2 regions of the Arthrobacter sp. NPDC057013 genome follow, and region 2 is predicted to be linked to the other one. Evidence: predicted binding sites of a transcription regulator. Region 2 holds the regulator's gene; the other holds the start of a gene.

Region 1 (14,457 bases), on a different contig from region 2:
GTTCCGCCGGGCTTCAGCGCGCCGGACTTCTCAGCGGCGTCGATGATGGCGACGCCGATACGGTCCTTGACGCTGTTGGCCGGGTTGTAGAACTCGAGCTTGACCGCAACGGTGGCGTCCAGGCCTTCCGTCAGTCGGTTGAGCTTGACCAGCGGGGTACCGCCCACCAGCTGTGTTACATCGTCGTAGATCCGTGCCATGTGTAGGTGCGCCTATCTCTCAGGAGGGAATACTTTGGTCAGCCTAACGAGGGGGTCAGCGCCCCTGCTAAGCATTAAGCCACGCAGAGTAATATTTCCGTGCCTTGGCCAGCTTCGGGTTAATAATGACCTGGCAATAACCCTGCTCCGGGAACTTGGCGTAGTAGTTCTGGTGAATGTTCTCCGCCGGATAGAACACGGGAAGCCGGCTGACCTCGGTCACAATCGGCCGGGACCACAGGGCCTGATTCCGTTCGATCGCCTCCTCGAAGAGGATCTTCTCCTCGGTTGTCTCATAGAACATGGACGAGCGGTACTGGGTGCCGACGTCGTAGCCCTGGCGGTTGAGCGTGGTGGGATCGTGCAGCGCGAAGAACATGTCCAGGATGACCTCGGCCGGGATGACCTCCTCATCGAAGGTCACGGCGACCACCTCGGCGTGCCCCGTGGTGCCGGAGCAGACTGAATAGTAGTCCGGGTCGCGTTCGTGGCCGCCGGTGTATCCCGACACGACCGACGTGACACCCCTCGTTTTCTGGTAGACGGCGTCCAGGCACCAGAAGCAGCCTCCGCCAAGCACAAAAGTTCTCAAGTCCTCTTTACCCATGTCCTCTTTAATGGTTCGCGGGCGCCAATGATTCCCAAGCCAACCCTGCGGTCATATGCCGGTCAGTCGCCAGTGCCGACTGTAGGGTAAAAGTATGAGTATGGAACCTGTGAACAGTGACGTTGCAGCGGAACCGGAAGACGTTCCCGACGCCGCGGAGTCACCGGCCGCTGCAACGCTGGGGCAGCTCATGCTGGCCGTGGAGGAGCTCTGGCCTGAGTCGCTTGCAGAGGCATGGGATGAAGTGGGTCTCGTGGCTGGCCATCCGTCCGCCGAAGTCACGCGCGTCATGTTCGCGGTGGACCCCACGCTCGAGGTCATCGACGAGGCCATCGAATGGGGCGCCGAACTGCTCATCACGCATCACCCCCTCCTCCTCAAGGGCGTCACCTCCGTTGCCGCCAACACAGCGAAGGGCCGGGCGGTCCACCGCCTGATCGAATCCGGCACTGCCCTGCTGACCGTCCACACCAACGGAGACTCAGCGGTGGGCGGCGTTTCCGACATCCTGGCCGACGCCCTGGGACTGGAGAACGTATCGCCGCTGACTCCGGCAGCCGACGGCCTTCCGGAGGAAGGCATCGGGCGCGTCGGCGACCTCAACGAGTCGATCACCCTCGGGGAATTCGCTGCGCGGGTCTTTGGCATCCTCCCCTCGGTGGCCGGCGGAGTACGGGTGTCCGGGGACAAGGACGGGCTGGTGCAGCGGGTTGCCGTGTGCGGCGGGGCCGGGGATTCGCTCTTCGACGAGGTCCGGGCCAGCAACGCGGACCTGTACGTCACCGCAGACCTGCGCCACCACCCGGCGTCCGAGGCCAGGGAAGCTGCCGTGAACGGCCGCCCCTACCTCATCGACGTCTCGCATTTCGCCAGCGAATGGCTGTGGCTGCCGGCCGCCGCCGAGGCGCTGGGCAACGTGCTCGCGGACCAGGGCCTCGACGTCGAAATCCGGGTCAGCACCACCAACAGCGACCCGTGGGACTTCATACTCACTCCCGGCTAAGCCTGGCGTGCGAAGTCCATCGCAGGGCCCACGCCGGCGAGGGGCCCGCACCGAGCGCAGCGAGGTTTGGGAGCCGGTGGGATGCGTAGCGAGGCTGGGGAGCGCGTTAGGCGCTAGAGTCTAGAAAACCCCACAGGGGTGCCGGCCCCGGGGCCGGACGGGATCAAGCGGAGGTAAAACGTGGCCAAGGCAGCACCGGCTGAACAATTGAAGTTGCTCGAGCTCCAGGGCCTGGACGCCCGGCTGAAGTCACTGGCCAGCCGCCGCCGCACCCTTGAAAACGATCCCCGGATCACCGATCTTGAGGCCGCCCTCAACGTTGCCAACGGGGAACTGGGCGCCGCGAAACTCGCCGTCCACGATGCCGAAGCGGAACTGAAGCGGGCCGAAGCGGACGTGGAGCAGGTGGCAACCCGGATCGAACGGGACGAGGCCAGGCTCAACAGCGGCACCGGGCTCTCCAAGGACCTCGTCGCCCTGCAGAAGGACATTGCCTCGCTCAACAAGCGCCGTTCAGACCTGGAGGACGTCGAACTGGAGGTTCTGGAGCGGCTGGACGGCCTGCGCGAACGGCAGGCGGCGCAGCAAAGCATCGTCGACGACATCCAGGGTTCATTCGGCGGGATCAGGGCCGAGCTCGACGCTGCGCTGGCCGAGGTCGCCGCCGAGGAGAAAGAGGTGGCCGGCAAGCGGGCAGGATTCGCCGCGGGGCTGGACACCGGAATGCTCGCCGTCTACGAGAAGACGCTGGCGCGCCGCGGAGTCGGCGCCGCGCGGCTTTTCCATGGCACCTCCGAAGGGTCGGGCATGCAGCTGAGCCCCGGCGACCTGGCCGAGATCAAGGCCGCCGCCGAGGACGACATCGTGTTCTGCCCCGACTCCGGCTGCATCCTGGTGCGTTCCGCCGAGTGGGGCTGACGGAGGCCAGGCCCGGCAGGAAAATCTAGCCCGGCAGGATGATGTTGAGGGCGTGTGCCTTGCGTGCGGTGCCCGGAACGAGTTCCGCCTGCCACTTCTCTGCCGCCGCCTTCCGCAGCTGCTCCGGCGTCGCCGGGGCTTTGCCGCGCCGCATCAGCAGGTGCCGGGCCAGCTCACCCCGGGTGTGCTTGGCAAAATGGCTGACCACCTTGCGCACGCCATTCACCTCCGTGAACACGTTGACCGTCACCGTATTTGCCGGCGGGGGAGCCCAGGCCGCCGCGTAGGTGCTGGACCGGCAGTCCACCAGTAGCCGGCCGCCGGCAACTTCGCCGAGGGCACCGGTAAGCTGCGGTTTCCAGAATGAGGCGAGCCGTCCGACGTCAGGCAGTGCCGTTGACATGGACAGCCGGTAGGCGGGCACGCAGTCGGCGAACCGGATGGCGCCCCACAGTGCGGAGATGACCAGCACCGATTCGTCCGCACGGCGCCGCTGCGCCGGGGTCATCGACTTGTAGCCGAGGGCGTCGTACAGCACGCCGGAATACACCTGGTGTGCCGGCGCCGCCGGTTCGGCGTGGAGCCGGGTGTTGCGTTCGACGTCGTCCTTGAGGGAGGCTCCGACGCCCAGCAGGGCGAGGGCATCCTCGCGCGCACTGACTGTCCCCAGCGCGTCGAGTACCTTCGCCCGGTAGGTGTTCAGCACAGGGAAACTCAACGAAGCCCAGTCCATGGCGTCGCCGCGGACGGCCGGAGTCTTGCCTTCGGACGGGGGGAGCAGAATCAGCACCGTACGATCCTACCGGCCGGGTGCGGGTCAGTTGGGGTCCGCAGCTGTCGGCCGGGTAAGGTCAGCCCAGCGAACGGCCAAGGAAGTCCAGGACGTCCGGCAGGATGGACCGCCAGTACAAGGCATCGTGGCCGCCTGGCTGGAAGCCGCCCTCCACGCGGCCGGGAAGTCCCGAACGGTACTGGCGCACCGTGGCGGCCAGATCATCCTCACTGCCGCAGTCGATCCGCTTCGGAATCGCCGCAAGCCTCGGCCGGAGCGCAAAAACGTTATTCGCCGCGAAATCAGCCGGGCCGTCGAAGGCGCCCTGCATCCCCTCCGCATAGCTGGACCAGACGGCCGGGCTCATGGCAGCCACCGCGCGAAGCCCGGACACCCTGCCCCGCGACGCCAGGAGGAGGGCACCGAACCCTCCCATCGACGTGCCGAACATGCCGACCCTTCCGAGGTCCAGCCCCTGTTCGCCCAGGAACGGCAGGAACTCCTGCACCAGCATGGACTGCGTGTCGCTGCCGTCGGCGCGGGCATGCCACCAGGAGTCGCCGCCGTCCACGGCGGCCACCGCAAAGGGCAGCCCGCCGTCGTCCAGGTGGCCCTGCAGGGCACGGTCCGCCGCGAGGTCGCGCAACAGAACCTCATGGCTGGCGCCGAGCCCGTGCAGGAAGACCGCCACCGGCAGCAACTGGTTGGCCTCCTCCGGAAGCGGCACGGCCAGGGACCAGCGCGTGATGACTGCAGGGCGGAAGCGGGAGACAAAGCCGCCTGTCCGCGTCGACACCGCAGGAATCGGCACAGCGGAAGCCGGCACTGTGGAGGAAGACGGCACGGGACCGGCCGTTGTGGTGTTGGCCGTCGTCGGACCGGGAACCGGTGACGGCGGGCCGGTGCAGGCTGATGTCGCGGCCGCACTCAGACCGGCAGCGGCTGCCAGCTGCAGCATGCGCCGCCGTGGAAAGGACGGCCGTGGAAAAGACGACTGGTCCATTTTCCGATCCTAACCCCGGAACCGGCGCGTGTCCGGGCCTGCCGGGAAAGCCCGTAAACTGGACTGCGGATGGGTTGACCAGGCGGCCGCGCGCCACGCAAGTGGCTCGAGGAACGTCCGGGCTCCACAGGGCAGGGTGGTGGGTAACGCCCACTCGGGGTAACCCGCAGGCCAGTGCCACAGAAAACAGACCGCCTGCGTCACGCCGATTGAAAGCGGCATGAAGCAGGTAAGGGTGAAACGGTGGTGTAAGAGACCACCAGCTTCCCGGGTGACCGGGAAGGCTAGGTAAACCCCACCCGGAGCAAGGCCAGACAGGACACGTTTGAGGGCTGCCCGCCCGAGTGTCCGGGTAGGCCGCTGGAGGGCGTCGGTAACGGCGCTCGTAGATGGATGGCCGCTACTCCCGCACCGGCAACGGCGCGGGAGCACAGAACCCGGCGTATCGGTCAACCCATCCACTCAAGTAGGCCGCCGGCCCACACCGCGTCCGGAAGGCAGATGCCGTGCAGTCCTCCCCTGACATCGACCCCAGACTGGACAGTCTGCTGGCGCCCATCTTTGGCCCGGGCCGCCAAGATACGGACGGGACGATCGAGCTCACCGTCATTGTCGACGGAACGATAGTTTCTGGCTCGGTAGTGGGTGAAGAAGCATGGACCAGGCGCCAGAATGCGCAGATCAGCACCTCAGGCGAAATTCCGGCGGCATTGCCTCACGCCGTGGAGGAAGGCCAGATCCGGTTCCTTCATTTCCTTGAACCTGTAGTGATCTCCGGCGGAAACCCCATCCGCCTGAACGCGACGAGGGTGGACCTCCGCCACGTAGCTGCCTGGAGCATTGGCCGCCTCCGGTACGGCGAGCAGTAGCGCTACCCCCGGCCGGGCGGCAGGCATCACACCCCGTGTGAGTGATTTCACGGGCTCCCGGCGCTTTCCGGCCCCCGCGCCACCTTAGAATGGATGGTGAACGTAGAAGTTCTACCGCCGGATCTGCGTTCGCAGCCGGCGGTTTTTCTTTGCACGGTCGACGGCATCCGGGGTGGACCGAAACCCTGCCGGTGCCAGCTTGCCCTGGATAACTTCCAGTGGCCGCCATCCGGTTTACGAGGACGTAGGCCGGTTGAACCAAGGAAGGTAGTTCTGTGAGCCAGACGTCAGATTCTTGTCTTGATACGTGGATGGGCCGGGAGGCGCTCGCCGAGGCCATGATCCCGGTGATCGGCCGGCTGTACCGTGAAAACAACGTGGTCACCTCCATCCACGGTCGCAGCCTGATCAACAAGTCCACCATGAACATCCTGAAGGCGCACCGCTTTGCGCGCCGGATGAGCAAGGATGAGCTGCTCCTCGAGGAGACAGCCCCGCTGCTGAACACGCTGGCGCAGCTGGACCTGGGTGCCGCTGCCATCGACATCGCCCGCCTGAACCAGAAGTTCAAGTCCGACGGCGGCGACCTGACTTTGGAGGAATTCCTCCGTGCCGAGCTCGCCGAGATCGTGGGCAAGCGCGGCGCTGACGACCGTACCAGCACCGACGTCGTGCTCTACGGCTTCGGCCGCATCGGCAGGCTCCTGGCCCGCCTCCTCATCGAAAAGGCCGGCGGCGGCCACGGCCTGCGACTGCGCGCCATCGTGGTCCGGCGCGGCTCCGACAACGACCTGACCAAGCGTGCGAGCCTGCTGCGCCGCGACTCCGTGCACGGCTCCTTCGAGGGAACCATCCGGGTGGACACCGAGGCCAACACCATCACGGCCAACGGCGTGCAGATCCAGGTCATCTACTCGGACAACCCCGCCACCATCGACTACACCGCGTACGGCATCAACAACGCCCTCGTGGTGGACAACACCGGCCGCTGGCGCGACGCCGAAGGCCTCGGCCAGCACCTTCTGAGCAAGGGCGTCGCCAAGGTCCTGCTGACCGCGCCCGGCAAGGGCGAGCTGAAGAACATCGTCCACGGCATCAACCATGGCGACATCACCGATTCGGACCGGATCGTGACGGCCGCCTCCTGCACCACCAACGCCATTACCCCGGTCCTGAAGGCCCTCAACGACAAGTACGGCGTGATCCACGGGCACGTCGAGACGGTCCACTCGTTCACGAACGACCAGAACCTGATCGACAACTTCCACAAGGGCGACCGGCGGGGGCGTTCGGCCGCGCTGAACATGGTGATCACCGAGACCGGTGCCGCCAAGGCCGTGGCCAAGGCGCTTCCCGAGCTGCAGGGCAAGCTCTCCGGCAGTTCCATTCGGGTCCCCACCCCGGACGTGTCCCTCGCCGTCCTGAACCTCAACCTGGAAAAAGGCACCACCAAGGACGAGGTCAACGACTACCTGCGCGAGATGTCGCTGCATTCGGACCTGCGCAAGCAGATCGACTACATCGACTCGCCCGAGGTTGTCTCCACCGACTTCGTCGGCTCCCGCCGTGCTGGCATCGTCGACGGCCTCGCCACGATCGCCAACAACAAGAACCTGGTTGTTTACGTCTGGTACGACAACGAGTTCGGCTACAGCTGCCAGGTGGTCCGCGTCATGGAGGAAATGGCCGGGGTCAATCCGCCTGCCTTCCCTGCCAAGGACTCCGAAAAGGATGCCGCCCCGGTCCTGGCCGTGGCAGCCTCCGTCTAACCCGAAGCATTCCGTCAGCCCCGCCGGCACACCCTGTGCCGGCGGGGCTGACCCGTTCCCGGGAAGTTCCCGGGCAATTCTCTGGAATCAGCCGGGAAACGGGCACAAACTTGTGTCATGGAACAGAACCCGACGCTTCAGCATGAGACAACCCTGGAACATGCCCTCGACGTTGCAAAGGCGAACCAGAAAGAAGCCCAGAGGCTTCTGGACGAGGCGCGTGCCGCGCACGCGCGAGGGGACATCGGCGACGAGAGGGTAGCCCAGCTGGAGCGGCTGCTTGACCTCGCCAACACGGATCTCCATCGGGTTATGCGCGAGCAGTAAGCCACCCGCCCTCCACAGGGCACCTGTCCTCCACACTGTGGATACCCGCACCCCGCCGGGCTGTTACACCTAAGCTTCTGGATGTGTACCCACATCCTGCCCGAGACTCCCGCGCCCGGCGCACCGGAGTGCCTGCATGAGTGTCAGCTGGGCCGGCTACCGGCGTGCCCGCCGGCGCTCCCGGCAGGCCTGGGCGGTGCTCGGTGTGGCGACGGTATCGGTGGTGGCGGCCACCGTGTGGTTTTTTACGGCGGGGCAGTTCATCGCGGCCGAGCCTGCGGTGTCCGGACCCAGCGAGGCGCCGGTGTTCGACGCTGCCTGGATGAAGCCGGTGGCACCTCCGTACCCGGTGCCGCGGGGCAGCGCGGCCGCCGCACTGGAGGCACTGGCCGTGAACGGCAGGGCACCCGGCGGCGATTACGACCGGTCCGCATTCGGCCAGGCCTGGCAGGACGCGGACCACAACGGCTGCGACACGCGCAACGACATCCTGCGCCGGGACCTTCACGACGTTGCTTTCGCCAAGGGATCAAAGTGCAAAGTTGCCGCCGGCACCATGCAGGAGCCGTATGTGGGGATGGTGGTGAGGTTTGTCCGCGGAGCTGATTCCAGCAAGGACGTGCAGATCGACCACGTCGTCGCCTTGGGCGATGCCTGGCAGAAAGGGGCCCAGCAGCTGACTGCGCAGCAGCGCCAGAACCTTGCCAACGATCCGCTCAACCTCATTGCCGCGGACGGTGACGCCAACCAGGAGAAAAGCGCCTCGGACGCCGCCACCTGGCTGCCGGAGAACAAGGCGCTCCGGTGCCACTACGTGGCGCGGCAGATCTCGGTGAAGGCAGCGTACGGCCTCTGGGTCACCCAGCCTGAGAAGGACGTCATGGCCCGCGTGCTGGATTCATGCCCGGAGCAGCAGACGGTGGTGCCCCGGTAGGGCCGCAGCCGCGGCTGGCGGCGGCCGAAGCCGCGCCGGTGTCAGTGGCCGAACGGGTCCGGGTCCACGCCCGGCATCCAGGTCAGTCCTGGGACGCCCCAGCCGCTCTTCTTGGCCTGCTTCATTGCCTTGCGGGCGTACCTGTCGATGAGGCGGTTGACGTACAGCTTGCCATCCAGGTGGTCGAATTCGTGCTGGATGATGCGGGCGAACCAGCCGGTCGCCTCGAAGTCCACCGGGTTTCCGTGGGCGTCGAAGCCCTGCACCCGCACCCATTCGGCGCGCTTGAGCGGATATTGCTCGCCGGGGAAGGAGAGGCAGCCCTCCACTTCCTCGTCCGGATCCGGGAGGGCCCCGGACACCTTGGAGAGGGTCAGCACAGGGTTAACTACGGCACCGGCCGGGGGAGCGCCGTCCTCGTTCTCGTACTTGTAGACGAAGATCCGCTTGCCCACGCCGATCTGCGGCGCGGCCAGTCCGACGCCGTTCGCCTTGTCGTTCGTTTCGAACATGTCGGCAATCAGCTGGCGAAGCCCGTCGTCGAACTCCTCCACCTCAGCAGCCCGGCGGTGCAGCACCGGCTCACCCCAGATGGTGATGGGCAGAACGGTCATGTCAGGGGATTCCTTCGGCGCTTTGCCGGACGGGGGCCGGCAGGGGTGAAACCAACAAAGGCCGCACCGGATAACCGGTACGGCCTTTGTTGCTGGCCGGCAATAAACTGCCGTCCTCGGTGCGGGTGAGCGACGGGGGTTGAACCCGCGACCTCCTGGACCACAACCAGGCGCTCTGCCAACTGAGCTACGCCCACCATGTGCCCTGCGGACTGTCCGGTTTCCCGGCCTTCCGAAAAGGCAACGACAAATAGCTTACCTGCTGTTGGGGGATGCTTTTGCCACTTTTGGCTTTTTCGGCAAAATTTTCCTCAAACGTGGCGCAGATTACTTTCCGGTCTGCTGCGCTGCGGGCGGCGTAGCGGTTTCCGGGGCCTGCGGGTCGACGGCGGAGGGCTGGTCGACGGCGGAGGGCGAGGCAGAGATGCGCTGGGAGATCTTCAGCGCTGAGGCGCTGTCCGGTCCGGGGGCTGGCACGAAGACAGCTTCCCGGTAGTACCGGAGTTCGTCGATGGAATCCTTGATGTCCCCGAGGGCACGGTGGCCGCCGTGCTTGGCCGGCGCCTGGAAGTAGGCCCGCGCATACCAGCGCCGGGCAAGCTCCTTGATGGTGCTGACATCGATGATGCGGTAGTGCAGGTGCTCCACCACCGAGGGCATGTCCCGGGCAAGGAAGACCCGGTCCGTTCCCACCGAGTTGCCGGCGAGGGGCGCCTTGCGGGGATCTGGAACCCACTTGCGGATGTAGTCCAGCACCAGGGCCTCTGCTTCGGCCATCGTCTTGCCGGCCGGAAGCTCGTTCAGCAGGCCTGACCGGGTGTGCATGTCCCGGACGAAGTCGTTCATCTGGGCGAGGGCGGCGTCGTCGGGCTTGATGACCACGTCCACCCCGTCGCCGAGGATGTTGAGTTCGGAGTCGGTCACCAGGGCCGCAACCTCGATCAGGGCGTCGTTGACGCTGTCGAGGCCGGTCATTTCGCAGTCGATCCAGACGATGCGTTCGTTAGTAATAGGCACCCGTTCAGCCTACCGTTTAGCCGCATGCAAGCCTTGGAGAGGCGCTCCGGTGCTAATATTTCGGGTACGTGGCAACGCCTGACTGCGGTGGCCGCGTCCCCGGCGTCGCCCAAATTGGCTGGCGGCGCCCAATTTGGCTGGCTGCCCAATTCGGCCGGCCGCTCAGCTTGGCTGCAGAGGGGGCAGCACGCCCAAAAAGAGACATGCCTAGATGGCTAGGCGCAGAAGAGATTGGACGATCCTGAGATGACGGCGCCTGTGCCTGCGATAGGGGAAACGGCCACCGGCACTTCCACGGACCCGGCCCGGCCGGAAGTGGACAACCCGCGCTCACCGATTCTCTCCGGCTTCATCGGTTCCATGTTCCTGCTCATCGGATCGCTCGGCGTCGGCTGGCTCGCGCCGGTTTCGGAGCTGCGGCGGATGCCCCTGTTCATCTGGATGCGCACCGAGGCGTTCGGTGTCGGGCTGTCCATCGTGCTGCTCGCGGTGGGCGGCATGCTGCTGGTCCGGGCCTGGCTCCGGCTAGGCCAGCACGTCCACGTGTGGGGCAGGGAAGCCCGCAAGGCCACGCTTCAGGCCATCGTGGCGTGGGGCCTTCCGATGATGTTCACCGTCCCGCTGTTCAGCCGGGACGTCTACGCGTACATCGGCCAGGGCCGGCTGATGGTGGAGGGCTTCAACCCGTACGAGAACGGCATCTCGGCGCTGTCCAATTACTTCCAGCTGGGCGCGGACAAGATGTGGACCGAGGCCCCGGTTCCGTATGGCCAGGTGTTTTTGTGGATCGAGCAGTTCGTGGTCTGGTCCACCAATGTCCAGCCGGAAGCCAGCATCATGCTGTTCCGGCTGGCCGCGCTGGCGGGTGTGGTGCTCTGCATCATCTACGTCCCCAAGCTCGCCCAACTGCACGGGGTCAATCCGCACCGTGCCCTCTGGCTGACGGCGGCCAATCCGCTCTTCCTGACCAACTTCATCGCCAGCGTCCACAACGATTCGCTCATGATCGGGCTGGCCCTCGCGGGTCTCTACTATTGCGCCACGCGGCGGGTCATGCTGGGCCTCGTCCTCGTCACGGCCTCCATCGCGGTGAAGCCGATCACCGTGGTGTTTCTTCCGTTCATCGGCCTGCTCTGGGCCGGCAAGAGGGCCAGCTGGCCCAGGAAGTTCGTGTTCTGGGGCCTCACCGCCGGAATCAGCTTTGCCCTGCTTTATGCCATGAGCCTGGTGAACGGCTTCGGGTTCGGCTGGATCAACGGCCTCTCGGCACCGGGCAGCGTGTGGATCTGGTACGCCCCCGTGGGGCTGCTTGGCCTGGTGGTCGCATCCATCGCCAACGCGTTCAGCCTGGACGGCTGGGGCCTGGCCAAGTGGGTCTACGACGTCGGCAAGCTCCTTGCCGTGGGCATCGTCGCCTGGCAGATCTTCCGGGGCGAACACGACCGTCTTATGCGCCGCCTGACGCTCGCCTTCGCCGCGGTTGTGGTGCTGTCGCCCATGATCCAGTCCTGGTACGTGGTGTGGCTGATTCCGCTGTTCGCCGTCACGGGCATCCGGGATGACTGGCAGGTCAAGGCGCTCTACTTCATCGTGTCGTTCTTCATGGTTTACGCCATCTCCGACCAGCTCGAAGTCTTTCCCTACCTGCAGACCGATGACCTGGGCCTGGCCCTGGCACTTGCCCGCAACGCGGCCGCCATCATCGCCCTGCTGTTTGCGCTGTACCTGATCTTCCTGGACCGCAGCACCAAGCTGCTGTTCAGCAAGGCCGACCAGCCGGTCACCACCCGCCCGGTCATCTGACGAGGCTCATCTGACCTGGAGGTTTTTCAGGGCTTCCCTGCGCGAGAGCGGGCTCAGCGAGGGGCCGTTCCGTGTCACGAACTCCAGGACCCATGCCGGGTCGGTCTTGGCGTACTCACGCAGCGACCATCCGATGGCCTTGCGGATGAAGAATTCCTTGTCGGCCATGTTCGCCTCGATGACCGCCGTGAGCAGGCGCGTGTCCGTCTGGACTTTGGCGCCCAGCTGGGCCGTAATTGATGCCCGCCGGATCCAGAAGTCCCGGTCGGCACTCCAGCGGAGCAGTACGCGTGTCAGTTCCTCCCGGTGGGCCCTGAGCAGTGCGCCGATCCGGTGGGCAACCCCGTCAACGTAGTCCCAGGACGAGCCCGTCCGGATGATCTCCTCATACACCTGCAGCATCGCCAGGTCGCCGGCCACGCTCCGCAGCCCTGTCAGGTCAATCGCGGCGTAGCGTTCCTCGCGATAGCGGGCCTCACGCCAGAGGACAAGCACCGTTGACCGCAGCTCGTCGGCCGTTTCAAAGGGATGTGCCGCGGCCACGGCAAAGGCCGTCCGGCGCACCTCCGGCACGCGGACGCCGAGCGACGGTGTTGCGGACTTCATGTAGGCCTGCGCCGCGGCGCCGCGGACGGGGTCTGCCGCCGCCCGCAGTTCGGAGCGAATCAGTGCCAGCACCGCTTCATTTGCCATGCTGCCAAGATAGCCGGTCACCGACGCCCGGCTGCCCGCTTCATCCCACGCGCAGCCGCACCACCGCGCGCCCGGGAACGGCGTCACTGACCACCTCAAACCCGGCGGCCAGGAACAGGCCGAGCGTGCCCTGGTAGAGGTCCGCCGGCCCGGCCTTCGGCCGCTGGGCGGGATCCACCGGGTACCCTTCCACGACGGCGGCACCGTTGGCGCTTGCGTGGCCGACGGCGGCAGCCAGCAGGGCTGCTGCCACACCGCTGCGCCGGTGGCCGGGTGCGACGACGAAACAGCTCACCGACCATACGCTCCCGCCGCCACCGTCGGTGACTGGCGGGCCGGCGGCCTTGAACACCTGCGAACGGAGGATCCGCGGGTAGCACTGCCGCGGCTCCACGGCGCACCAGCCGACGACGGAACCGCTGCGATTTGCCAGAACCCCCGGTGCCGGCCCGCCGCCGTCGAACTTGTCCTTCAGCTGTGCTTTGCGGTCAGCGGCCGGGGTGGCAGCGAAGCTGGCACCCGGCAGGGCAAAGAAGCGGCACCAGCACCGTGAGGGCTCACCGCGGATGCCGAACAGCTGCTCGACGGCGGGCCACTCGGCGGCCGCTGTGGTGATGCCGCCTTCTTCCTCTTGTGAAGGGCCTGCCATGGCCGCCTTCCCTTGCCTCCGCGTCTATGACTCGCCGGCCGGCTCGGTGCTCCGGCGGAGCGTCACTTCGCCCTTCACCTCTACGGTTGCGGCCGTCTGGCCCGGTCCCGCGCCGGGAACTGCCAGCCGGCCGATTTCCTCCAGTGGCAGGCGGACGGTGGAGAGGGCCGGGCGGAAGTCGCGCAGGGTTTCGATGTCGTCAAAGCCGGCGATGGCAGCATCGCGGGGGATCCGCAGCCCCTTGGAACGCAGTGCGGCGGTGGCCCCGATGGCCATGACGTCGTTGACGGCGAAGATGCAGAGCCGGCTCTTGCTGCTTGCGCCGCTCCCGCCGATGCGGGCCACGAGTTCCAGGCCTGCCTCGAATCCGCCCGCGCGGTCGAACCCTGCGTGCAGGACGTCCGCCGGCGGCAGGCCCGCGTCAGCCAGGCCCCGCTGGAATCCGCGCACCCGGTCGTCGGAGGTCAGGAGGCCCTCCGGGCCGGCGATGATGACGAACGCCCCGGCGTGTGAGGCGGCCAGCTCCCGGGCGAGTGCGGCTGCGAGCTCCTCGTTGGGAACCTCGACCACGTGATAGCCCTCCTCGGATTCGGCGCCCACCACGGCGTGGCCCACCACGCCCACCCGGCCGCCGTTGCGGCAATAGCGGTCAAGTTCGGCGGCCAGTTCGGCGTTGCCCTGCCTGTCGGCGGTCCGTGCAGACCGCGATCCCGCGATCACGATCGAGTCCGCGCGGCGCGCGGCAAAGGCTGCCACGGCCGCGCGCTCGTCGGCGGGACTGCCCGCGGTGGTGGCCAGCAAAACCATCTTGTTCTGGTGCTGCGCAGCGGCCTGGACGCCGCGGGCGATGGCCGAGAAGTAGGGGTCGGCGATGTCGTGCACGATCAGCCCGATGAGGCCTGAGCTCGACTTGGCGAGGCCCTGGGCCTGGGCGTTGGGGATGTAACCCAGGGAGTCCGCAGCCTTCCGGACGCGCTCCGCGATGTCCGGTCCGGGGGTCCTGGCAGAACCGTTCAGAACGCGGCTGGCCGTGGCAGGGGAGACTCCGGCCAGGCGGGCTACTTCGGTCAGCGTGCTCGCAGCCACAGGCGCAACTCCTCTTCAGCGGGCCCCAGCGTCGGGAAAATCGGCTGATGCTCACAATATCGCAGTGGAAAAAGTCAGGAAAGCGCTTGCCAGTCCGGCTATGGTTCGGCGCTGTGTTTGCAGTGGGAATCCGCTCTCCCGATGACCAGCCACCACGACTGAAGACCGGGATCGCCTTCTTGGCCTGGCTCAA
Region 2 (14,457 bases):
ATGCCCATCGGCTTCAAGAACGGGACCGACGGCGACCTCCAGGTGGCGGTTGACGCCTGCGGCGCCGCCGCGGCGGCCCAGGCGTTCCTCGGCATCGACGGCGACGGCCGGGCCGCGCTGGTCTCCACCGCGGGCAACCCCGACACCCACGTGATCCTGCGCGGCGGCCGCAAGGGCCCCAACTACTCGGCCGCCGACGTCGAGGCCGCCTCCGCCAAGCTCGCGGCCAAGAACCTCAACCCGCGGCTGATCGTGGACGCCAGTCACGCCAACAGCGGCAAGAGCCACCACCGCCAGGCCGAGGTGGCGCTCGAAATCGGAGCCCAGCTCGAGGACGCGGGAACGGCCGCCGGAGCGATCGCCGGCGTCATGCTGGAGAGCTTCCTGGTGGGCGGCGCGCAGAACCTCGACGTGGCCGAACACGCCGCCCGCCACTCGGCGCTGGTCTACGGCCAGAGTGTCACGGATGCCTGCATGGAGTGGGATGTGACGGCGTCGGTCCTCGAGCAACTGGCCGCATCGTCCCGGAAGCGGCGGGCTTTCACAATGGCCACGTGAGCATCTAGAGTAACTAGAACACGGTTGTTCGATGGCTCAGCATCGGCGCACCGCAGAAAGACCGGCGTCGTTGCTGAGAGCAAAGGAATATGGGTAATGTCCGCAGAGTCGAACTTCTCGAACGCCAAGTTCTTGACCGTGGCCGAGGTGGCTGAGGTAATGCGTGTCTCCAAAATGACCGTGTACCGCCTTGTCCATTCGGGGGAGATGCCCGCCGTCAGGTTCGGCCGCTCCTACCGTGTCCCGGAGACCGCCGTCGAACAGTACCTCAAGGGTGCTGTCGTGGACGGTCACACGGGCACCGCCTAACGGGACTACACTGACCGCACCGATCCCGTGGTTGCTGCAGCCGCCTTGGGGGCCGCTGCACGCCACGGGGCTGTGCTGGTCAGGGGACGCCCCGGATAAGCGGTACCCTGTTAAGGAACGTTTTACGTCATTGTAAGAATCTGTCAGTTGTTCAGTCTGTTGCTCAGTCCACGGACCTTCTCCATCAGACAGGTACTGCATCTAGTTTGTAAGGAACTTTCGTGGGTTCAGTTATTAAGAAGCGTCGCAAGCGTATGGCCAAGAAGAAGCACCGCAAGTTGCTTCGTAAGACCCGCCACCAGCGCCGCAATAAGAAGTAGAGTCCGCTCTACGCTTCAATGCCCGTTCCCTTTCGGGGGTGCGGGCATTTTTGCGTCCTCGACACGCAGGCCTGAGGACGCGGAAAATTTCCTGGGGACGCGGATTCGGAGGGGGGACACGCGGATTCGGGTGTCCTGGGAGATGTTCCGTGTCCGTGGGCCGGAAGTGTGTCCTGAGGCGGGCAGTGTGTCAGGCCCGCGGACCGCGGAAGCGGGAGTAGCCCCGCCAGAGGCCGTAGACCGCTCCGCCCGCCGTGGCTGCCTTAAGCCCCAGGGTGGCTGCCCGGCGGCCTGCGCGGAAGTCGTAGACCGGCCAGTTGTGTTCGCGGGCGTGCTTGCGCAGGCGGGCGTCCGGGTTGATCGCCACGGGGTGGCCCACCATTGTCAGCAGGGGGATGTCGTTGTAGGAGTCGCTGTACGCCCAGCACCGCTTCAGGTCCAGCCCGTGCTGGTCCGCGATGCCCTGGACCGCCACGGCCTTGGCGGCGCCGTGCAGGATGTCGCCTACGAGCCTGCCGGTGTAGAAGCCGTCCTTGGTCTCGCCCACCGTGCCGAGGGCGCCGGTGAGTCCCAGCCGCGTGGAAATCACGGTGGCCACCTCGATCGGCGTCGCCGTGACCAGCCAGACCTTCCGGCCCACGCGCAGGTGCTGCTCGGCCAGGGCTTTGGCGCCCGGCCAGATCCGGGAGGCGATCATCTCGTCATAGACCTCTTCGCCCAGTGCCTTGATGTCCTCCTCGGTGATGCCGGCGGCGAGCCTGAGAGCCGAATCCCGGACCGCGTGGACGTCGTTGAGGCTCTCGCCCCGGAGCACGAACTTGAGCTGCTTCCACGCCATGCCCGCCGCCTGCGCAATCGTGAAGGCTCCGCGCTGGTGCATTTTCCTGGCCACGTGGAACAGGCTCGCGCCGCGCATGAGGGTGTTGTCGACGTCGAAGAAGGCTGCCTCGCCGTGTTGCTGCTTCGCAACCGGACGGTGGGCCACAGCGACGTACTTCTCCTCGGGCATGTCACTGAGTCTAGTCAATGCGATACGCCACACCTGACGGCCGCCGCGTCGCCCGGCGCCGGGAACGGCGATACGGTTGAAGCATGGCAAACCCCGACGTCGTCCTCCTCACTAAAGCTGACTGTCACCTGTGCGCCGCGGCGCGCGACGCCGTCGGGCGGGTGACTGCCGGGCTGGGACTTTCCTGGTCGGAGCGGCAGCTGGACGCCGACGACGAGCTGCGCGACCGCTACGCCGAGGAGATCCCGGTGGTGCTGGTGGACGGCATCCAGCGCGACTTCTGGAAGATCGACGAGGCACGCCTGGAGCGAGTGCTTCGCCGTGCCATCGCGGGGGCCTAGGCGATTTCGAACAATGGCGTTGGCTTTGTTGGCATAACTGATGGGGATCTAGAGTGGACTCACAACGCGACGCAACGGAGCAGATAGTGACTTCGCTCGATTCACCTCCCCAGGCCCTGCCCGGTCCCACCGGGGCTGCCGGCAAGCAGATCCCGCCCGCGGCCGTGGCCCGGCTGACGATTTATCTGCGCGCGCTGAACTCGCTGCTGGCCGAAGGCACCGAGCGGGTCTCCTCCGAATCACTGGCTGAACTTTCCGGGGTCAGCTCCTCGACCCTCCGCAAGGACCTGTCCCATGTGGGTTCGTATGGCACCCGCGGCGTCGGCTACGAGGTGCAGTACCTGAGCCGCCACATCGCCGCCGCGCTGGGGCTGACGCACGACTGGAAAGTCGCTATTGTCGGTGCCGGCAACCTGGGCAAGGCGCTGGCGCGCTACGGGGGCTTCGAATCGAGGGGCTTTGACGTGGTGGCCATCTTCGACGCCGACCAGATGGTGGTGGGCAATGAGGTGGGGTGGCTGCGGGTCAGCGACGTCGCGGACCTGGAGACGGTCCTGGAGCGGACCGGAACCAACATGGTTGTTCTGGCGCTGCCGGCCGCCGTCGCCCAGAGCGTGTGTGACCGGGTGGTGGGCGCCGGCGTGCGCAGCATCCTCAGCTTTGCTCCGGTGATGCTCCAGGTGCCCGACGGCGTGACGCTGAGGAAGGTGGACATGGCCACCGAGCTGCAGATCCTGGCGTACCACGCGCAACGGGCGCAGACCCCCGGACAGCCGGCGTAACACCGGCCGGCGTTCCGGGAATCCGCGCCCCGTTGGCGGTTTAGGACTGCCTGCTAGTGGCCGTACGGGCCGCCCGGCTGCGAGTACGGGTTGGCGAACGGCTGCGGCTTCTGGAAGTACGGCGCCGATCCCGGCAGGTACAGCATCACGATCGCGGCGATGCCAAGCAGGCCCACCAGGGTGTTCAGGCCCGGCGGGAAGAGGCTGAACACAGACAGCGCTGCGAAGACGGTGCCCAGGATGCGGGCCCAGTTCTTCCCCTTCCGGACGTTGAAGGCCACCAGCGCGTAGATGCCGGCGCCGATCAGTGCAAAGACCACCATGGTTCCGATGATGAAGCCCTTGACGTCCTCGAACGCGATGTTCTGGCCGCTGCCGCGCAGCTGCTCCTCGAACGTGCTCCGCATGGCCGGGTCATCCAGGGTGGGAATCGTGACCAAGAGGTTCAGGATGGACAGGACGCCTGCGGCGATGATCATCCAAAAGGAATAATTCACGAGCTTCGGAACGCCGCCGGCGGTTGCTGCCTGCACCTGTTCGGACGGGTACTGCCCGTAGGGGGACTGGCCATAGGGACTCTGGCCGTAAGGCGACTGGCCGGACTGGGATTGACCATACTGTGGCTGCCCGTACTGCGACTGTCCATACTGGGGCGCGTTCTGACCGTACGGGGGCTGTCCGTACTGCGGCGCCCCGCCCTGTCCGGCCTGTCCGTACTGCGGCGGGTTCTGGCCGTACTGGGGTGCGTTCTGCCCGTACTGCGGACTGTTCTGCCCGTACTGGGGCGCTTCCTGGCCGTAGCGCGGCTGCCCGTTGCTCGGCTGGGAACCGTTGCCCGGTTCGTTGGAGCCCGGCTCGTTGGAGCCGGGGTCATTGGAATGCGGGAATGGAGGATTGCTCATGAGCGGTCCTTTGCGTAGTGACGTCTGAATCGGCTACCGGTTCAGACGCCTGCCCTCCCCAGCATGGTTCACTTCCCACCGTACCCCTCAGCGGGTGTGCGGTGGATCATTCCGGAGAGGTATTCCAAAGCCGGACCAACCTGCGGAAACGCTGCCGGAACGGGAGTGTCCGGCTCAGAAATCGGCGTTCCTGCATGGCGCTGGTCAGGGGCGGCCCCGTGCCGCAGCGAACCAGTTCTGCGAGTTGGGCACCCACATCAGCACCGTTGCCACGAGACTGAGCAGGAAGCCCAGCCAGTTCCCGCCCTGGCCCGAGCGGAAACCCGAGCTGACGATGGCCAGCAGCAGCGACACCCCGGCCGCAATGGTCAGGGCCAGCCGCGCCCATTCCTTGCCCTCCTTCAGGTTCAGCGCCAGCACAATCTCGGCCGCAGCCAGGGCCAGAGCCACCAGGACGAGCAGGAACACCAGGATCGCCACGCCGGGAATGATCGCGAAGAGGACCAGCACCCCAAAGAGGCCGATCACGCCGCCCAGCAGCCCCAGCAGGCCGCCGACCACCCAGATCCAGTAGGAAACCTTGAGCTCCGTCGGCAGGGCCGTCACGTCCAAGAGGCCGGAGAAGCCGCCACGTGGCAGGACCTCGCCAAAGTTCCGTGGCCGGTCTGCCGGCATTTCGAAGGCGAACCGGCCACCACCGGCGGGCGGCTGCTGCTGACCGGGGAACGGCTGTCCCGGTTCCTGCCCCGGGAACCGTTGTCCCGGCGTCGGACGTTCGTTGCCCGACGGCGGCACGTCGCCGGAATCACGGGGCTCCGGTTCATCGCTGGGGGTGCTCATGGCAATCACTTTAAACCCGGGATTTTGCCAACTCCAGAGGCCGGAAACGCCGAACGCCCCGTCTGCGGAGAGTCCGCGGACGGGGCGTTTCGGTGTCAGGAACAGTGGCTGAGGAACCAGCCGTGAACCTAGGCTGCAGGTGCGATGAAGGCCAGTTCCAGGTTGATGGCCACCTTGTCGCTGACCAGCACGCCGCCGGCTTCCAGCACGGCGTTCCAGGTCAGGCCGAAGTCCTTGCGGCTGATGGTGGTCTCGGCGGAAACACCGGCGCGGGTGTTGCCGAAGGGGTCAACGGCTACGCCGTTGAACTCAGTCTCGAGGGTGACGGGGCGGGTGACACCCTTGATGGTCAGGTCACCCTGGAGTTCGTAGCTGTCGCCGTTGGCCACGAGGCCGTTGGAGACGAAGGAGATCTCCGGGAACTTCTCCACGTCGAAGAAGTCCTCGCCGCGGACGTGGCCGTCGCGGTTGGCGTCACCGGAATCGAAGCTGGCGGTCTGGATGGTGGCCTCGACCTTGCTGGCCGTGACGTCGTCGGCGAGGTTCAGGGTGGCGGCGGCGTCCTTGAACTGGCCGCGGACCTTGCTGATGCCGGCGTGGCGGACGGTGAAGGCGATTTCGCTGTGGGAGTTGTCGAGGGTCCAGGTGCCGCGGGTGAGCTCGGTGGAAAGTGCCATGGTGGTTCTCCTTGTATCAGTGGGTCAATCGGGTGATCGTTGAAGCTTTTGTTGAAGTCTCAACTAACTGCTGCATCCAGTATAAACATGCATTTGCATCTTTTATTCCACCGGCCGGGAACTTTTTGAAAAATTTTTGAGTTCTACTTGATGTAGAAGATTTCGTCATTACCCCTGCCCTTTGAGAAACTGGTAGACATGCCCCAAGCCACTGTCCATTTGCTCCGCCACGGCGAGGTCCACAACCCCGAAGGTGTCCTGTACGGCAGGCTGCCTGAATTCCACCTCTCCGAACTTGGCCGGCAGATGGCGCAGATGCTCGCCGAGCACTTCCGCGACCGCGTAGCCCAGGGCGCCAACATCGTGTACCTGGTGGCGTCGCCGCTCACCCGTGCACAGGAAACCGCGCAGCCCACCTCGAAAGCGCTGGGGCTGGACATCCACACCGACAGCCGCATCATCGAGGCGGAAAACCACTTCGAGGGGCTGAAGGTCACCAAGGCCGAGCTGCGCAAGCCCAAGCACTGGCCGCACCTGATCAACCCGTTCCGTCCCTCGTGGGGCGAGTCCTACAAGCAGCAGGCAGCCCGCGTGACCGAGGCCGTCCAGGAGGCCCGCGCCAAAGCCATCGAACTGGGCGGCGACGGCGCCGAGGCCATCCTGGTCTGCCACCAGCTGCCCATCTGGGCCACCCGGCTCAGTGCCGAAGGCAAGCCGCTGTGGCACGATCCGCGGAAACGCGAATGCACCCTGACCTCCCTCACCTCCCTGGTTTTCGGCGACGACGGCGCCCTGCTGCGCGTGGAGTACAGCGAACCCGCCGCCGCCCTTCTTCCCGGTGCCTCGAGCACCCCCGGAGCCTAAGTTATGACTGAAACACCCAAGAGTTCCCGCCGCAGCGTCCTCGCCGCCGGCGGCCTGGCGCTCACGGCGCTCACGCTGGGCCTGTCCGCCTGCGCCCAGGAGGATGCCCTGGCCAAGCAGGCCAAGGCCGGGGACAACAAGAACTACGTGGCCGGCGACGGTTCGGTGACTGAGTTCGCCGTAGCGGAGCGCAAGTCCGGCATCCAGATCCAGGGCACCCTGTTTGACGGGACCGCCGTGACGCCCAAGGACTTCCTGGGAAAGGTCACCGTGCTGAACTTCTGGTTCGCGGCCTGCGCACCCTGCCGGGTGGAGGCGCCGTCCCTCGAAGCACTGCATCAGGAGTTCAAGACCAAGGGAGTGCAGTTCTTCGGTGTGAATCTGCGCGATGAGAAGGCCACGGCCGACGCCTTCGACAAGACCTTCGGCCTCACGTACCAGAGCTTCGACGACAAGGACGGCAGCGTGCTGCTGGCCGTTTCCGGCCTGGTGCCTCCGGGCGCCGTCCCCACGACGCTCGTCATGGACAAGCACGGCCGGGTGGCATCGCGTGTGCTGGGCGAGATCGAGAAGGGCACGCTCAAAGCCCTCATTCAGTCTGCCGTGGCAGAGTAACCTCCCGTGAACAGCCCCTTCGCCGAAGCCATCCTGAACGGTTCGCTGCTGCTCGCCATCCCCGTGGCGCTGCTGGCCGGACTCGTGTCTTTCCTCTCGCCGTGCGTGCTCCCGCTGGTGCCCGGCTACCTGGGCTACGTCACGGGGCTCACGGGCGTGGACCTGCAGAAGCAGAAGCGCGGCCGCATGCTGGCGGGCATCGGCCTGTTTGTGCTCGGCTTCTCCGTGATCTTCGTGCTGCTCGGCGGCGCGTTCGGGCAGCTCGGGTCGCTGATCTCGGGCGGCCAGAACGCCTGGATCACGCAGGTCCTGGGTGTCCTGGTGATCCTGATGGGCGTGGTGTTCATGGGCGGATTCTCCTGGTTCCAGCGTGACGCCAAGATCCATGCGAAGCCGCCGGCAGGCCTCTGGGGCGCGCCGCTGCTGGGGATCACGTTCGGCCTCGGCTGGGCTCCCTGCATCGGCCCCACCTACTCCGCCGTCCAGCTGCTGAGCCTCTCCGGCGGCTCGTCCGCCGCGAAGGGCGCATTCCTGGCCTTCGTCTACAGCCTGGGGCTGGGCATCCCGTTCCTGCTGATCGCCCTGGCGGTGCGCCGCGGCGCGGGCGTGATGTCCTACTTCCGCAAGCACCGGCTGGCCATCCAGCGCACCGGCGGGGGAGTCCTGATTGCCCTGGGCATCCTGATGGCCACGGGTCTGTGGGGAACCTGGGTCACCGAATTGCAGTACTGGTTCCAAACCGACGTGAAGTTGCCGATCTGATGAGCGAGCGTGTGAAGTCAACCGAGAAAACCCCGGCCGGGGACGCCCCGCAGCCCGGGCCCGCCCAGCATGACGCCGCTGCGCCCGAGGGCCGGAAAGCCAAGGACGCCGTGAAAGCCGCCAAGTCCGGGGCCGCCCTCCCGTCCCTGGGCTTCCTGGGCATGCTCCGCTGGGCCTGGACCCAGCTGACCAGCATGCGCACGGCGCTGTTCCTCCTGCTCCTGCTGGCGGTCGCCGCGGTGCCCGGATCGCTGTTCCCGCAGCGGCCGGCCAACCCCTCAGTGGTCACCCAGTACATCAAGGACCACCCGGACTACGGCAAGCTGCTGGACTCACTGCAGCTCTACGACGTCTACTCCTCGGCCTGGTTCTCGGCCATCTACATCCTGCTGTTCATCTCCCTGATCGGCTGCGTGGTGCCCCGCGCCATCGCCCACTACAAGGCCATGCGTTCGCAGCCGCCGCGCACCCCGAAGCGGCTCTCCCGCCTGCCCGAGTACGGCACCCTGGTGGTGCCTGCGGACGCCGGGATCCCGGCGTCGGACGCTATTGAAGACGCAGCAGCGCTGCTGAAGAAACGCGGATACCGCGTTGAGGTAAGGCACGACGGCGGCGCGCGGCCGTCTTTGGGGGCCGAGCGCGGCTTCCTGAAGGAAGTGGGAAACCTTGTCTTCCACACGTCGCTGATCGGCGTGCTGGTGTCCGTGGCCATCGGCGGTTTGTTCGGGTACAGCGGCCAGCGGATCCTGGTGGAGGGCGACACGTTCGTGAACACCCTCGTGGGCTACGACCAGTTCAACCCCGGCACCAACTTCCAGAGCAGCCAGCTGCAGCCCTACTCGATCCAGCTGGACAAATTCCAGGCCACCTTCGACCGGGAATCCCAGGGCAAGTACGGCCAGCCCATCGACTTCACGGCGGACGTCACCACCAGGGAAAACCCCTCGGCTCCGGCCAAGAAGGAAGTCCTCAAGGTTAACGACCCCGTCAACCTGGGCGGCACCAGCATCTACCTGACGGGCAACGGCTACGCCCCCGTGGTCACGGTCCGCGACGGTAAGGGCAACGTGGCCTTCCAGGGGCCTGTGGTGGCCAAGCTGCAGGGGCAGAACTACTACTCGTCCGTGGTGATCAAAGTGCCCGACGCGAAGCCCGACCAGCTGGGGTTCGTCGGCTTCTTCCTGCCCACGGCGCTGGTGACCGATAAGGGCATCTCCTTCAGCGGCGACCCGGACCTCATCAACCCGCAGCTGAGCCTGAACTCGTTCTACGGCGACCTCGGCCTGGACAAGGGCTCCCCGCAGAACGTCTTTGAGCTCGACGTGAAGAATCTCAAGGAACTCAACAGCCGGAACCTCAAGGCGGGCGGCATCACCCTCGCACCGGGGAACACCTACACGCTGCCCGAGAGCAAGGGTTCCATCACGTTCGACGGCGTGAAGAAGTACGTGGGCGTGGACATCCACCACAACCCCGGGCAGCTCTCCGCGCTGATCTTCGCGCTGCTTGCGGTGGCCGGGCTGATCGTCTCGCTGTACGTGAACCGGCGCCGCGTCTGGGTCCGCACCGGCACCCACGAGGACGGCCGGACCATGGTGGAGTACGGCCTCCTGGCCCGCGGCGAGGACCACCGCCTGGCCGGCGAGGCGGCCACGCTGCGGGGCCTCCTGCTGCGCAAGTGGAACCTCGACGCCGACAACCCCGAAACAGCACCTTCCAACTCCTCACCAGCAGGCTCGTCCGAGCCGAAGAAGGACCAGTAATGTTTCCCATCAACGAGACCATGGGCCAGTACAGCGAGCTCTTCATGCTACTTGCCGCCGGCACCTACACCATCGCCTTCATCGCGTTCGCGTGGGACCTGGCCCGGAGCAGCAAGGCCCTGAAGTCGATTGACCTCAAGGCTGCAGCGGCGGACACGGGTTCGTCCACGAAGGTTCCGGTGGGCGCCGGCGCGGCGGTAGGGTCCGCCTCGTCGCGGACCGCGGGCAGCGGTGAGGACCGCCTGGCCGGACCCGCAGACCGTGCCGAGCGGCCGTCGTCGTACTCCTCCGGCACCGCGAACGGCGCAGCCGGCCAGACCGCTGACGACAGCATGCTCTACGGCGAACGCCGTGCACCGGCCCGCGTGGCCGTGGCACTGACCGTCCTGGGCGCCGCGATCCACGCCGCCGCCGTGCTGACCCGCGCCGTGGGCGCCGGACGTGTGCCGTGGGGCAACATGTACGAGTTCCTCACCACCGGCGCGTTCCTCGTGGCGGCCGTGTTCCTCGTGGCGCTGGTTCGCCGCGACCTGCGCTTCCTCGGCACGTTCGTGGTGGGCCTGGTGATCATCATGCTGGTGGCAGCATCGGTGGCGTTCTGGACGCCCGTCGGCCACCTGGTGCCCGCGCTGCAGAGCTACTGGCTGATCATCCACGTCTCCATCGCGGTGCTGTCCTCCGCACTGTTCACGCTGACGTTTGCAATGTCCGCGCTGCAGCTGGTGCAGTCGCACCGGCAGAAGACCATTGCGGCCGGCGGTGCGGACAAGCTGGGGTTCATGCGCCTGGTGCCCTCGGCGCTGAGCTTGGAGAACCTGTCCTACCGGATCAACGCGATCGCCTTCATCGGCTGGACTTTCACCCTCATGTTCGGCGCGATCTGGGCGGAAAAGGCCTGGGGCCGGTTCTGGGGCTGGGACACCAAGGAAGTGTGGACCTTCGTTATCTGGGTGGTCTACGCCGGCTACCTGCACGCCCGCGCCACCCGCGGCTGGACGGGAACCCGCGCGGCCTGGCTGTCGATCGTGGGCTACTTGTGCGTGGTCTTCAACTTCACGATCGTGAACCAGTTCTTCAACGGCCTGCACTCGTACTCGGGGCTGTAGGGGGTTCTGGGGCTTCCTTCCGGGGCCGTTTTGCCAAAAAGGGCCGCATGGGCCCGTCGACTTGCCAAAAAGGGCCGCCTGGGCTCGCCGATTTACCAATATGGGCCGCTTGGCACGCTTGCTGGGCGGCCCTTTTTGGCGAAACGGCGAATGCGCGAGCGTCGTTGGGCTTCAGAGGTTGAGCGGAGGGACGGAACGTGGACGCTAGCGTGCGGGCTTCCAGCCACGGTTCGTTAGGGCCTTGCGTACCTTGGTGATGGCGCTGGGCTCCATGCCTAGTACCAAGGGGTTCAGGTCCAACTGCGTCAGAACCAAGACCAGCCAGCCGAGTCCCCGTGCGTTTTCGTCACGGTAGATGTCGCTTCTTCGCTGCGCTGGAGTGGCGTGGTGGCCGCCGTCGTACTGCAGGGCAATTTTGAACTCTTCGTAGGACATGTCGGGGTCCTGGACCCAGCCGCCTGTCTCATCGAACATGGGTACGTTGATGGCTGGCTCGGGTAGCCCTGCTCCGGCCAACAGGAGCCGCAGCTCCGTCTCCTTCGGTGAATCTGTGTTCGCGCGGATGAGAGCCCGGGCCTTCATTGCCTTGGGGTAGCCAGCCCTGCCCTTCTTCCCAGCGAGGAATGCGTCCAATGCCTCCGGCGTGGCGAGGGGAGCCTTGCGTTGCAAAAGGAAGTCGCCGGCAATGACTAGATCCTGCAGGGAGAGGATTCCGGCCAGGTCGAACCACGTCCGAAGCGGTGGCCGCAGACGTTCTTCCGCCGCACAGCCCTGGCGCCGTCCCGGCTGGTCAGATGGATCACAGCGTGGTCCTCGAAACGCAGGGGCAGCGGGAAACCCCAGAGCGCAGCAGCCGAAAGATGGCTGACGACGGCTCCGGTCGCGAGTGCCAGCCCCCCGTGCGCGAACAAGGAGCGTGATCTCCACGGCCGCTGGCGCGCGTACGCCGTGGCATGGGCTAGCCAAGTCGAGGGCGCGGGAACGCCTGCGGGTCAGGCCGGCGGCAGTGGCCTGGCGGATGGTGAACGGCTGTGCCTGCAGGGCGGGAGGAAGAGAGCGTGGACGTGGCATAGGAGCATTCTGCTGCCCGGAGCGGGCCTGCGTTCCGTTGTCCACAATTTAGGCCCGATGTGGAGGAATAGTGGGCGGTGACTGCTTCGCCGTGTTGGCACCGCGTGTTCCGCCGATTTGCCGGAAAGGGTCGTCCGGCTTGGTAGCTGGGCGGCCCTTTTGGGTAAATCGGTGACGGAAAAGGGGGCCGTGAAGGCTACTTCGCCTCGGGGTTGCCTTCGGCGTTGGCCTCGCCTGAGGCGCCCGGCTTGCGTGGTCCAGGCTCACCGGCGGCCGGGCCGCTGGCACTTGAACTGCCGCTGTTGGTGCCGGGGGCTGCGCCCGTGCTGCCGGTGCCCGTTGTGCCCGTGCGCCGGGTGCCGCCGTCGGCCTGGTTCTTCCGTGCCGCGTCGTCCCGCAGCTTGCGGAGGCGCTCCGCCTCGGCCTGGCGGCGGCGCTGCTCGAGGTTGCGCAGGAAGTCGGGATCGTCGTCGGGGGCTGTGGGGTGCTGCGGGTAAACGGGCTGGGCCACAACCGTGGCACGGGGGCGGCCGATCAGGAACCACAAGGCGGCGCCGATGAGCGGCAGGAGGATCACCATGATGAGCCACGTCGTTTTGGAAAAGCCGCGGGTGGAACGCTTGTCGGTCCTGATAACGTCCACCAGTCCGTAGACGTAGATGGCGAGAATGGCGACTGCGAGTGCAACACGAGGCATGCAATCAGTCTAGCCGCCGCGCGCCCCGGCGGAGATTACAGTATGCCCACAGTCACGCGCCAGCAAAACACCGAAGCGGAGCCCCAGATGACGCCGCAGCTGCACAGGCACCGCTCGGGTCCCGCGGCGGATTGGCCCGGTCAAAGCGCCGCGACCTGCCCCCCAATGACCGGCGGGCAAGCCGGCAGAGTGTCTACGGCAGCGGCAGGATACGTTCAGGCAGGACGGCTAAACTTGGACAGTGGCTTTTCTGAAATACTCCCTGATCCGGTTTGCGATCTTCCTGCCCCTGTTTGTGCTGTTCGTCTTCCTGCAGCTGGGGTGGTTCCTGGCCGTCATCTGCGCGGGGCTGATTTCCTTCGCCATCAGCTACCTCTTCTTCCAGAAGCAGCGCGATGACGCGACGGCGTCACTGCATGCCCGCTTCTCCGGCCGCGCCAAGCCCATCCGCACCGCCGGGGAAATCGATGACGCCCTGGCCGAAGACCATCTCGTCGACACGAACCCGGACATCACCATCCGCAACGACATCAAGAAGCGCGAACCCCGCGGCGGCGACGCTTAGGCTTTGCAGCCCGCTGCCTACAGCCCGGTACTCAGCACGAGCCCCAGCGAGAACAGCACGGCGTAGCCGAGGTTGATCAGGCCCGTCTGCTTCAGCACCGGGATGAGGCTCTTGCGCTTCCGTCCGTTGATCATGAGCCACGCCGGCATCAGGCAGGCCGGGATCAGCAGCAACACGATCAGCATCCAAGGCCGCGTGGGAGCCAAAATCACCACAAGCAGGATGGCCACCGCCAGCATCAGCACGTAGCTCTCGCGGGCGTGCTTGTCGCCCAGCCGCACCGCCAGGGTTTTCTTTCCGGCCTGGATGTCTGACGGGATATCCCGGACGTTGTTGGCCATGAGCAGGGCGCACGCGATCAGGCCCGTGCCGATGGCGCCGATGACGGCAGGCAGGCCGATCTGCCCCGCCTGCGTATACGTGGTGCCGAGCGTGGCCACGAGCCCAAAGAACACGAACACGAACACGTCGCCCAGGCCCATGTAGCCGTACGGGTTCTTTCCGCCGGTGTAGCCCCAGGCCGCCATCACGCAGCCCACGCCCACCAGCAGCAGCCACCAGGTCTGGGTGATGAGGACCAGAGCCAGCCCCACGAGCATCGCCAGGCCGAAGGCGCCGAACGCGGCGTACTTCACATGTTCGGGTCGGGCTGCACCGGAGCCGACCAGCCGCAGCGGCCCGACCCGGTTCTCGTCCGTCCCGCGGATCCCGTCCGAGTAGTCGTTGGCGTAGTTGACGCCGACCTGCAGCAGCAGCGCCACGAGGGCTGCCAGGACGGCATTGAGCGGGAGGAAGGAACCCATCTCATAGGCCGCTGCCGAGCCGATCAGGACAGGGGCGATCGCGGCCGGCAGGGTGCGGAGCCGGGCGCCTTGGATCCATTGAGCGGCTGTTGCCACGGTAAGTACCTCGTGTTGGGTCGGTGATACGTTCAAAAACCTTGGCGTGCGGTGGGCACGCGGAAGCCGCAGCGGCGCGGCAGGACTACTCTATTTTCCCTGATGGAGCGCGTTGAGCCGTTCAATCATGGCCAGGCGGTCCGGCTTCCCGTTTGGCAGCATGATCAGCTCGCCGGCCGGAAGGACGGTCTTGGGGGCCAGCAGCCCCAGCGTGCGGTGCCATTCCTCGGCCCACGCCGCCCCGTCCAGGGCAGCACCATCGGGTCCGGAAGCGGTCCCGGCCACTGCCACATAGGCGGCCACGGCCTGGCCCCATTTCGCGGACTCGACGCCGGCCACAAAAGCCGCCGTCACGCCGTCGGACTTTTCCAGCTCAG

The links. The regulator Rex, encoded in region 2, represses fermentation and respiration genes when NADH is low (regulators of the CRP and FNR family bind a similar motif). The targets are predictions, from matches to a motif close to CTTGTGAANNNNTTCACAAG.
Region 1: the regulator Rex is predicted to act here: its motif matches at 5,407-5,426, upstream of ACFTSA_RS23670 (glyceraldehyde-3-phosphate dehydrogenase).

Annotation. Positions count from the first base shown of each region.
Region 1 is NZ_JBHUSE010000032.1:14,452-28,908, forward strand. It holds gene cysK (cysteine synthase A) at 1-200, opposite strand, end outside; gene msrA (peptide-methionine (S)-S-oxide reductase MsrA) at 268-792, opposite strand; gene ACFTSA_RS23640 (Nif3-like dinuclear metal center hexameric protein) at 908-1,810, shown strand; gene ACFTSA_RS23645 (zinc ribbon domain-containing protein) at 1,991-2,728, shown strand; gene ACFTSA_RS23650 (YaaA family protein) at 2,754-3,518, opposite strand; gene ACFTSA_RS23655 (alpha/beta hydrolase) at 3,580-4,503, opposite strand; RNA gene rnpB (RNase P RNA component class A) at 4,574-4,964, shown strand; gene ACFTSA_RS23665 (hypothetical protein) at 5,010-5,372, shown strand; gene ACFTSA_RS23670 (glyceraldehyde-3-phosphate dehydrogenase) at 5,648-7,141, shown strand; gene ACFTSA_RS23675 (hypothetical protein) at 7,259-7,468, shown strand; gene ACFTSA_RS23680 (HNH endonuclease family protein) at 7,605-8,402, shown strand; gene def (peptide deformylase) at 8,444-9,016, opposite strand; tRNA gene ACFTSA_RS23690 (tRNA-His) at 9,141-9,213, opposite strand; gene orn (oligoribonuclease) at 9,344-9,991, opposite strand; gene mptB (polyprenol phosphomannose-dependent alpha 1,6 mannosyltransferase MptB) at 10,280-11,836, shown strand; gene ACFTSA_RS23705 (DNA alkylation repair protein) at 11,843-12,529, opposite strand; gene ACFTSA_RS23710 (GNAT family N-acetyltransferase) at 12,570-13,178, opposite strand; gene ACFTSA_RS23715 (LacI family DNA-binding transcriptional regulator) at 13,203-14,264, opposite strand; partial or broken gene ACFTSA_RS23720 (DUF993 family protein) at 14,426-14,457, shown strand, end outside.
Region 2 is NZ_JBHUSE010000001.1:79,482-93,938, forward strand. It holds gene ACFTSA_RS00355 (3-deoxy-7-phosphoheptulonate synthase) at 1-558, shown strand, start outside; gene ACFTSA_RS00360 (helix-turn-helix domain-containing protein) at 655-867, shown strand; gene ACFTSA_RS00365 (30S ribosomal protein bS22) at 1,089-1,187, shown strand; gene ACFTSA_RS00370 (HAD family hydrolase) at 1,378-2,196, opposite strand; gene ACFTSA_RS00375 (glutaredoxin family protein) at 2,280-2,537, shown strand; gene ACFTSA_RS00380 (redox-sensing transcriptional repressor Rex) at 2,624-3,319, shown strand; gene ACFTSA_RS00385 (hypothetical protein) at 3,373-4,221, opposite strand; gene ACFTSA_RS00390 (hypothetical protein) at 4,426-5,061, opposite strand; gene ACFTSA_RS00395 (YceI family protein) at 5,190-5,738, opposite strand; gene ACFTSA_RS00400 (histidine phosphatase family protein) at 5,937-6,602, shown strand; gene ACFTSA_RS00405 (TlpA family protein disulfide reductase) at 6,606-7,217, shown strand; gene ACFTSA_RS00410 (cytochrome c biogenesis CcdA family protein) at 7,224-7,979, shown strand; gene ACFTSA_RS00415 (cytochrome c biogenesis protein ResB) at 7,979-9,742, shown strand; gene ccsB (c-type cytochrome biogenesis protein CcsB) at 9,742-10,848, shown strand; gene ACFTSA_RS00425 (hypothetical protein) at 11,053-11,430, opposite strand; gene ACFTSA_RS00430 (PLD nuclease N-terminal domain-containing protein) at 12,116-12,616, opposite strand; gene ACFTSA_RS00435 (DUF4229 domain-containing protein) at 12,858-13,181, shown strand; gene ACFTSA_RS00440 (1,4-dihydroxy-2-naphthoate polyprenyltransferase) at 13,199-14,080, opposite strand; gene ACFTSA_RS00445 (AMP-binding protein) at 14,171-14,457, opposite strand, start outside.